3 regions of the Proteus sp. Marseille-Q3619 genome follow, and region 1 is predicted to be linked to each of the others. Evidence: predicted binding sites of a transcription regulator. Region 1 holds the regulator's gene; each other region holds the start of a gene.
The links. Region 1 encodes PurR, which represses purine synthesis genes. Its sites were predicted from a motif close to CANGCAAACGTTTGCNTG; they were not measured.

Region 1 (3,293 bases):
CTGTTATTTCAGCAGATTTTTGTTAAAATAATTAGCAAAATAGTAACAACTTAGTGATTCATTTGCCTCATTCTATCAATTCAAATGATTTTGATGGAATGATTTCAGGCACAAAACCCGAAATAGATAGTTTAAAGGAGTACGCAATGTCTTTCGAATTACCAAAATTACCTTATGCGTTAGATGCTCTTGAGCCACACATCTCTAAAGAAACTTTAGAATATCACTACGGCAAACACCACCAAACTTACGTAACCAATTTAAATAACCTGGTTAAAGGTACTGATTTAGAAAGCAAATCCTTAGAAGAAATCATCAAATCTACTGATGGTGGTATCTTTAATAATGCAGCTCAAGTATGGAACCACACTTTCTACTGGAACTGTTTAGCACCAAATGCAGGCGGCGCACCAACAGGTAAAGTTGCTGATGCTATCAACAAAGCATTCGGCTCTTTTGAAGAGTTCAAAAAGCAATTTAATGATGCGGCAGCTAAAAACTTCGGTTCAGGTTGGACTTGGTTAGTTAAAAAAGCAGACGGTTCAGTTGCGATTGTTAACACGTCTAATGCTGCTACTCCAGTTTCAGGCGCAGACAAACCACTGTTAACAGTAGACGTATGGGAACATGCTTACTACATCGACTACCGTAATGCGCGCGTTAAATATTTAGAAGAGTTCTGGGCACTGGTTAACTGGTCATTTGTTGAAGCTAACCTTGCTTAATTGAGCTTGATAATCAAAGGTGAGTGATTGAGATTCATTTTTGGTGACAAAATAACAAAGGGCCTTGAGCCCTTTGTTATATTCAGATATTCGATAATCTATTATTTAAATTGATCGGATATTCTATAAAGCAGTGATTAGAACAACATAGTCGAAAATAAAACAATCATAACAAGCGCTGCTACTGCTGTACTCAAACCAAATTTCAGATCCGTATCCATCTATTTCTCCCTCAAAATGATTATAATACACTTTTTTAACCATAACCTTGTCATGGTTAATTATTATCACATATCAAAATTTGCTAAAATAGCGACTAGTGCACAATTTATAACATTGATTAATACTTTCACTTTTGAGCTAGATCATACAAAATTCACAGCTAATCGCTAAATTATTGCCAGTGTTTGCCCTATGTATGACTATACTGGCAGTTAAACCATAAAATTAGATAAAAGAGACCAATGAAGGTCAGGAGTTTTCCACACCATGGCAACAATAAAAGACGTGGCAAAACGCGCAGGCGTATCAACCACGACTGTTTCTCATGTGATCAACAAAACACGTTTTGTTGCTGAGAACACACGGGCAGCAGTTTGGGCCGCTATAAAAGAATTAAATTATTCGCCTAGTGCCGTTGCGCGTAGTTTAAAAGTCAATCACACCAAATCTATTGGCCTGTTAGCCACGTCCAGTGAAGCTCCTTACTTTGCTGAAGTGATTGAAGCTGTTGAAAATAGTTGTTATAGCAAAGGCTACACACTGATTTTATGTAATTCACATAATAACCTCGATAAACAAAAAGCCTATTTAGCGATGCTGGCACAAAAACGTGTTGATGGGTTATTAGTCATGTGTTCTGAATACCCCGATCACCTTCTGACACTGTTAGAAGGCTATCGTAATATTCCAATGGTTGTCATGGATTGGGGTAAGGCGCGTGGTGACTTTACCGATACGATTATCGATAATGCTTTTCATGGTGGCTATATTGCGGGTCGTTACCTTATTGAACGTGGTCATCGTGATATTGGTATTATCCCTGGTCCATTAGAACGTAATACCGGTGGTGGTCGCTTACAAGGTTTCTTAAAAGCCATGGAAGAAGCAAAAATCACAGTAAAAGATGAGTGGATTGTACAAGGCGACTTTGAGCCAGAATCTGGTTATAAAGCCATGTATCAGATGCTAAATCAAAAACATCGCCCTACTGCTGTTTTTTGTGGTGGTGATGTGATGGCAATGGGCGCAATTTGTGCCGCTGATGAGCTAGGTTTACGTGTTCCTTTCGATATTTCCATTGTGGGTTACGACAATATTCGTAATGCGCGTTATTTTACGCCAGCATTAACCACAGTCCACCAGCCAAAAGAGCGTTTAGGTCAAATGGCTTTGTCAATGTTGCTTGATCGCATCGTCAACAAACGCGAAGACGCCCAAACAATCGAAGTTCATCCACGATTAGTTGAGCGCCGTTCAGTTGCTGACGGTCCTTTTATTGACTACCGTCGTTAATTCAGATTTATTCGGCTATCTGATTTCTAGCGAAGCCATTCCTCATTTAAGGTTTGGCTATCTCCAAGATAATCTAACAACCATGTCAAAGCGGGTGATTCACTTTTATCGACCCACGTCAGGCAGCATGGGCTGTCTGGCAATGGTTGTGCCAGTTGTAAAGTAACCAGCTTACCTTGTTCAATTAAAGGTTCAGCACGATGCCAAGGCACCATTCCTACGCATAATCCCGCTAACAAGCATTCAAGCCCCATATCCCATGTCGGAACAACCATTCTACGCTGATTATTTAGCGCCCAAGTGTCACGCTTTGGTAAACTGCGTGAAGTATCTTCTAAGCATAAACTTGGATAAGGTCGCATCTCATCATCCGTTAATGGATGTTGTGCTTTCGCTAAAGGGTGATCAACATGACAAACACAGCGCCAAGGCATAAATCCCATATCTCTAAAACTATAACGTTCACCAATTGGTGAGGCTCTTGTTGCACCAATCGCTAAATCAACACGACCATTAACTAAGGAGTCCCATACGCCATTAAACACTTCAGGGTAGACATACAGCTCAATATCAGGAAAATGGCGGTAGAAATCGAGAATAAGTTGTTGTGTTCTTTCAGGTTTAACAATGCAATCAACTGCTATACTAAATTGACCGCGCCACCCATTAGAAACTTGTTGACAAAGATGCCGAGTGTCATTCATTTTTTTGATAACAGATCGTGCTTCTTTGATGAAAATTTTACCTGCATCGGTTAATTCTACATCACGGTGACGGCGCTCAAACAAAGGAACGGCAAGCCATTCCTCTAATTGCCGAACAGTGTAACTAACGGCGGATGGCACTCTGTGCAATTCTTGAGCAGCGGAGCTAAAACTTCCTGTTCTTGCAACTGCATCAACAACTTCTAAAGAGTATTCTGACCACATAGAGTTTATTCCTTTGAAAATTTTTCACAGCATTAACCAAATATTCCCGTTTCACAAGTAAAATAGGTCTTAGTTACAATACATAAAATGTTCTACATCACATAGCATAGAAAATAAAATGAAT
Region 2 (3,293 bases), 1.0 Mb from region 1:
CTTGGCGAGAAGAGAGTGAATACGACAAACTTTGTGTTGGTCACTCTTCAACCTCTATCAGTGCAGGTTTAGGTATGGCTGTCGCCGCCGAACAAGAAAAGCTGAACAGAAAAACAGTTTGTGTGATTGGTGATGGGGCAATTACTGCGGGTATGGCTTTTGAAGCAATGAATCACGCAGGAGATATTGAACCAGATATGCTCGTTGTACTTAATGACAATGAGATGTCGATTTCAGAAAACGTTGGTGCATTGAATAATCACCTTGCGCAATTGTTATCTGGCAAACTGTATACCACCTTGCGTGAAGGTGGAAAAAAAGTCTTCTCAGGTATTCCACCCATTAAAGAATTACTGAAAAAGACAGAGGAACATATCAAAGGCATGGTTGTCCCAGGCACCATGTTTGAAGAGTTGGGTTTCAACTATATCGGTCCTGTTGATGGCCACGATGTTATTGCGTTAGTACAGACATTAACTAACATGCGTGATCTAAAAGGCCCTCAGCTTCTGCATATTATGACTAAAAAAGGTCGTGGATATGCGCCTGCTGAGCGTGATCCAATTAGCTGGCACGCAGTCCCTAAATTTGATCCACAAACTGGGACATTACCTAAAAGCCCTAATGCACGACCTACATTTTCCAAAATTTTTGGTGACTGGTTATGTGAAGAAGCCTCAACTGATCCAAAACTCATGGCAATTACCCCAGCTATGCGTGAAGGCTCTGGTATGGTGCGTTTCTCAAAGGAATACCCTTCACAATACTTTGATGTTGCGATCGCAGAACAACATGCCGTTACCTTTGCAGCAGGTTTAGCAATTGGGGGTTATAAGCCGATTGTTGCTATCTACTCAACATTCTTACAACGCGCTTACGACCAAGTGATCCACGACATTGCCATTCAAAAACTGCCTGTTTTATTTGCTATTGATCGTGGTGGTATTGTGGGAGCAGATGGTCAAACTCACCAAGGTGCTTTTGACCTCTCATTCTTACGCTGCATTCCTAATATGGTCATTATGGCGCCAAGTGATGAAAATGAGTGTCGCCAAATGCTTCACACAGGTTATCACTATCAAGATGGTCCTGTTGCCGTACGCTATCCAAGAGGCTCTAGTGTTGGTGCACAATTGCAACCACTTAGTCCACTACCTATGGGTAAAGGTATTATTCGTCGCCAAGGCAAAGGTATTGCGATTTTAAACTTTGGTACATTACTACCAGAAGCGTTAGAAGTTGCTAAAAAACTTGATGCAACTGTGGCTGATATGCGTTTTATCAAGCCTCTTGATAAATCACTTATCCTTTCTCTGGCTGAACAGCATGATATGTTGGTAACGCTAGAAGAAAATGCCATTATGGGTGGTGCTGGCAGTGGCGTAAACGAGTTACTCATGCAAGAACGTTGCTTAATACCTGTCCTAAACTTAGGTATACCTAATCTGTTTGTACCACAAGGTGGACAAGAAGAGATCAGATCTGACTTAGGATTAGATGCAGAAGGTATTGAGAAATCAATTAAGGCTTATCAAGCTAACTAATTGAATTAAAATGATTAAAAAACCTCTCCTAATTAACCACAGGAGAGGTTAATGTATTTCTAGGCTGTGATTTATCTACTTTTATCATACTGGTTTACATTTCCACACCCCATATTGTCGCCTTTATTACAACCTTGTCCATCATCACATTTTTATGAAATTCACTGAAAATAACCTCTTTCTTTCTTGAATCCATTCAGCGTTAATTTATTCAATCAGTTAGATTTTTCTTTCTTTTTGTTTGCCAACGAAACGTTTCGATCACGCTCACAATATGAATAAATCAAACTTGTTTTCCCACCTTTCTTTTCTACTATGTAGACAGCGAAACGTTTCGCTGAGGAGGAAACATGAAAAAAGGTGTATTACTTAATAGTCCTATTTCGAGTGTAATTTCACGTTTAGGACACACTGACAAAATCACTATTGCAGATGCTGGATTACCTATTCCCTCCTCTGTTGAACGAATTGATCTTGCTCTCACTCAAGGTATTCCTGACTTTATGTCAGTCTTACAAACCGTTACCCATGAAATGCAAATCGAAGCGGTGATGCTGGCGGAAGAAATTAAAACCATCAATCCCTCTCTGTTTAATGAAATCCTCTCTTATCTCAATTTATTAGAACAAGAGCAGAAGAAACCTATTCAAATAATGTATGTTTCACATGAAGCATTCAAAAAGCAACTTACTGAAAATAAAGCTGTTATTAGAACCGGTGAATGTACGCCTTATGCCAATATTGTGTTGTTTTCTGGTGTGACTTTTTGAGGGCAATATGGAACCTTTACTTGAACTTAAAGATATTGATAAGTCATTCCCTGGTGTAAAAGCACTATCAGGTGCCACACTTCGAATTTATCCCGGTAGAGTAATGGCACTCGTAGGTGAAAACGGGGCAGGCAAATCAACACTAATGAAAGTGCTGACTGGGATCTATAAAAAAGATTCGGGTGAAGTCATTTATCAAGGCGAAAGCTGTGCTTTCAATGGTCCCAAAACTTCCCAAGAAGCAGGAATAGGCATTATTCACCAAGAGCTTAACCTTATTCCAGAATTAACCATCGCAGAAAATATCTTCTTAGGTCGTGAGTTTACTCGTGCTTTTGGCGCTATCGATTGGAAGAAAATGTATGTAGAGGCTGATAAGTTATTAGCCCGATTAAACCTTGCTTACAGTAGTCACCGTTTAGTGTCTGAATTATCGATTGGTGATCAGCAAATGGTAGAAATCGCCAAGGTTCTTAGCTTTGGCTCAAAAGTCATCATCATGGATGAGCCAACAGATGCGTTAACCGATACTGAAACAGAATCTCTATTTAGCGTTATTCGTGAACTAAGAGATCAAGGTTGTGGCATTGTTTATATCTCACATCGTCTAAAAGAGATCTTTGAGATTTGTGATGACGTGACTGTACTGCGAGACGGCCAGTTTATTGGTGAAAAACCTGTCGCCTCATTAAAAGAAGACACTCTGATTGAAATGATGGTGGGTCGTAAGTTAGAAGACCAATACCCTCGTATTAATATCCCTCAAGGAAAAACCAAACTTAACGTCATTAACCTCAGTGGCGAAGATGTTCATGATGTCAGTTTCTCATTACATGAAAGCGAAATTCTGGGCATTTCTGGATTAATGGGCGCGGGTCGTACTGAGTTAATGAAAATTATCTACGGCGCATTACCTAAAACCAATGGCACTGTTGAATTAGATGGTAAACCCTGCCAAATCAAAAAGCCGGTTGAAGGA
Region 3 (3,293 bases), 2.0 Mb from region 1:
TCGCTATCCCTGATACTCGCCGTAATGACATTATTGAACGCATCAGGCTATCTTGCACAGAAGAAAATCGACAAGCCTATTGGGTATGTACCTTAATTGAAGATTCTGATGTTCTGGAAGCGCAAGCGGCTCAAGTTATCTATGATGAACTTACAATTGCACTGCCTGAAATCAAAGTGGGATTGGTACACGGGCGAATGAAACCCGTAGAAAAACAGGCAGTAATGGCTGCATTTAAAGAAAATGAGCTTCAACTTTTAGTTGCGACAACAGTGATTGAAGTCGGTGTTGATGTACCTAATGCAAGTTTAATGATCATTGATAATCCAGAACGACTGGGACTCGCACAGTTACATCAATTACGTGGACGGGTAGGCCGAGGCGCTGTCGCCTCTCATTGTGTCTTGTTATATAAAACACCACTCACACAAACAGCACGTTTGCGATTGCAAGTATTAAGAGATAGCAATGACGGTTTTGTGATTGCACAAAAAGATCTCGAAATCCGTGGCCCCGGTGAGCTTTTAGGCACTAAGCAAACGGGTAATGCACAATTTAAAGTCGCTGATTTGTTACGCGACCAAGGACTTATTCCTGAAGTTCAGCGTATCGCTCGTTATCTACATCAACACTACCCTAAGCATTCTCAAGCCTTAATCGAACGCTGGCTGCCTGCCAAGACACAATATAGCCAAGCTTAAGGTTACTTTTTTGCATGGCTTAGCGTGCGTTTAATCTCGCTTTGGGTTGATCTTGAAATATTCGTAAGTTAAATACATATAGAAAAACACCTCAATGTCGATATTCAACATTGAGGTGCTCTTTAACGTTTTTGAAACTCTTTTAATTTATAGCAACCAAACTACCCTGCAACTATAGGCGTAAAAAACGGTAGCATCAGATACAGTTTAATCACTATTGCATTCACAATATCAATAAAGAATGCACCGACCATAGGTACGACCAAGAACGCAAGATGAGACGGTCCAAAACGGTCTGTTACAGCTTGCATATTTGCAATCGCCGTTGGTGTAGCACCTAAACCAAAACCACAGTGACCTGCTGCTAAAATCGCCGCATCGTAGTTTTTACCCATGACACGGAAAGTGACAAAAATGGCATACAGTGCCATTACACCTGCTTGAACACCAAGGATAACCAACATTGGTATCGCCAGTGATGCAAGCTCCCATAATTTCAAGCTCATTAATGCCATCGCTAAGAATAACGATAAACTCACGTTACCTAAGACTGATACCGCTCTATCAAAAACACGGTAGAACCCAAGCATTGAAAGGCTATTACTTAAAATAACGCCAATAAACAGAACGCACACAAAGGTCGGTAATGAGAATGCTGTACCTTCTAACAGTTGAGAAAGGAACGTACCTGCCATTAAACAGATAGAGATCATCGCAATAGTTTCTAATAAAACCATTGAAGTGATCATTCGGCCTGTTGTCGGCTTCTCAAACGCTGTTGGCATTTCATGGTCATCGGCGCCTAATCCTGGCGTTGGGATATTTTTGATTAAGTAGCGTGCAACTGGGCCACCAATCAATCCACCTAACACTAAACCAAAAGTAGCACAAGCCATCGCCACTTCAGACGCGCTCATAAAACCATAATTTTCAACAAAGGTTTTACCCCAAGCAGCCCCTGTACCATGACCACCCGATAATGTAATCGAGCCAGCAAGTAATCCCATTAATGGATCAAGACCTAACATTTCTGCTAATGCAATACCGACTGTGTTTTGTACTAACAACAGTCCAACAACAACAAAGATGAAAATAAAAAGCGCTTTTCCTCCCGCTTTTAAGCTTGCGAGGTTTGCGTTTAAACCAATTGTTGCAAAGAATGCCAGCATTAATGGATCTTTTAATGAGAGGTCAAAACTTACTTCCCAATCCATAAAAGATTTGAATGCTAATAGAAGAACTGCAACAAGTAGCCCACCTGCAACGGGTTCTGGGATCGTATACCGTTCTAAAAAAGGAACAGATTTCACTAACTTACGTCCGATCAAGAGAACCAAAGTGGCCGCAACCAGCGTGCCATAAACATCAAGATGATACATTTATGTACCCCGTCTTATTTGTTAATTTTATATAAAAATACTACGACGCTAAGTTCATCCATAAACAACGCCAAAAGCAGGTATCCCCGATTAGAAAAAAAAACGGAGACAAACACAAGTTAAAACATATAAAAATGTGAGCGCCTCTTATGCATTTTGATAACATCATTTTTACGCAAACGATTGCTTTTGTGGCGCAGATCATTAAAATACCGTTTTTGTCGAATAAGAAATTCACACCATGGTTACTTCAGAAAATCAAAATTTGCCTAAAAATAGTGACGTTTCAATTAAAAAAAATAGCGAACTTCTTTTTGCTTTAGAAGAGAAACCGCCATTACCACAAACACTTTTTGCTGCTTGCCAACATCTCTTAGCCATGTTTGTTGCGGTTATCACACCTGCGATCCTCATTTGCCAAGCATTAGGATTACCTGCACACGATACTCAACGCATTATCAGCATGTCTTTATTTGCATCAGGCATTGCCTCTCTTATTCAAATTCGGGCATGGGGACCAATAGGTTCAGGATTGTTATCAATTCAAGGTACTAGCTTTAATTTTGTCGCACCTTTGATTATGGGCGGATTAGCGCTAAAAAATGGAGGGGCGGATATTCCAACGATGATGGCGGCACTTTTTGGTACATTAATGGTCGCCTCATTAACCGAAATCATCCTTTCTCGTGTACTTCATTTAGCAAGGCGCATCATTACACCTTTAGTTTCTGGTGTCGTAGTGATGATAATCGGTCTCTCTTTAATTCAAGTTGGATTAACCTCTATTGGTGGTGGTTATTCAGCCATTGAAAATAATACCTTCGGTGCACCACAAAACCTGTTATTAGCAGGCTCTGTACTTATTGTTATTATTTTACTTAATCGACAAAAAAATCCTTATTTACGCGTTGCTTCTTTGGTCATTGCAATGGCTGTGGGTTATGTTCTTGCTTGGGCTTTAGATATGTTGCCCACACCAGCAGAACATCAAGAAACACCTTTTATGACTATTCCTGAACCCTTTTATTATGGGTTGTCATTTGACTGGCATTTACTTATTCCTTTAATGCTGGTGTTTATGATCACATCACTAGAAACCATTGGGGATATTACAGCAACTTCAGATGTTTCAGAGCAACCCGTTAGTGGTCCTTTGTATATGAAACGTATTAAAGGGGGCGTATTGGCTAATGGAATTAACTCTATGGTTTCG

Region 2: rbsD (D-ribose pyranase) is a predicted target of PurR. The motif match lies at 1,867-1,884, and genes of this name have one in related genera.
Region 3: gltS (sodium/glutamate symporter) is a predicted target of PurR. The motif match lies at 2,253-2,270, and genes of this name have one in related genera.

Annotation. Positions count from the first base shown of each region.
Region 1 is NZ_CBDIMP010000001.1:3,968,890-3,972,182, reverse strand. It holds gene sodB (superoxide dismutase [Fe]) at 147-725, shown strand; gene cydH (cytochrome bd-I oxidase subunit CydH) at 863-946, opposite strand; gene purR (HTH-type transcriptional repressor PurR) at 1,215-2,240, shown strand; gene punR (DNA-binding transcriptional activator PunR) at 2,267-3,169, opposite strand; gene punC (purine nucleoside transporter PunC) at 3,288-3,293, shown strand, end outside.
Region 2 is NZ_CBDIMP010000001.1:2,956,756-2,960,048, reverse strand. It holds gene dxs (1-deoxy-D-xylulose-5-phosphate synthase) at 1-1,544, shown strand, start outside; gene rbsD (D-ribose pyranase) at 1,895-2,314, shown strand; gene rbsA (ribose ABC transporter ATP-binding protein RbsA) at 2,322-3,293, shown strand, end outside.
Region 3 is NZ_CBDIMP010000001.1:1,955,880-1,959,172, forward strand. It holds gene recG (ATP-dependent DNA helicase RecG) at 1-701, shown strand, start outside; gene gltS (sodium/glutamate symporter) at 863-2,080, opposite strand; gene ACWPWK_RS08965 (uracil-xanthine permease family protein) at 2,322-3,293, shown strand, end outside.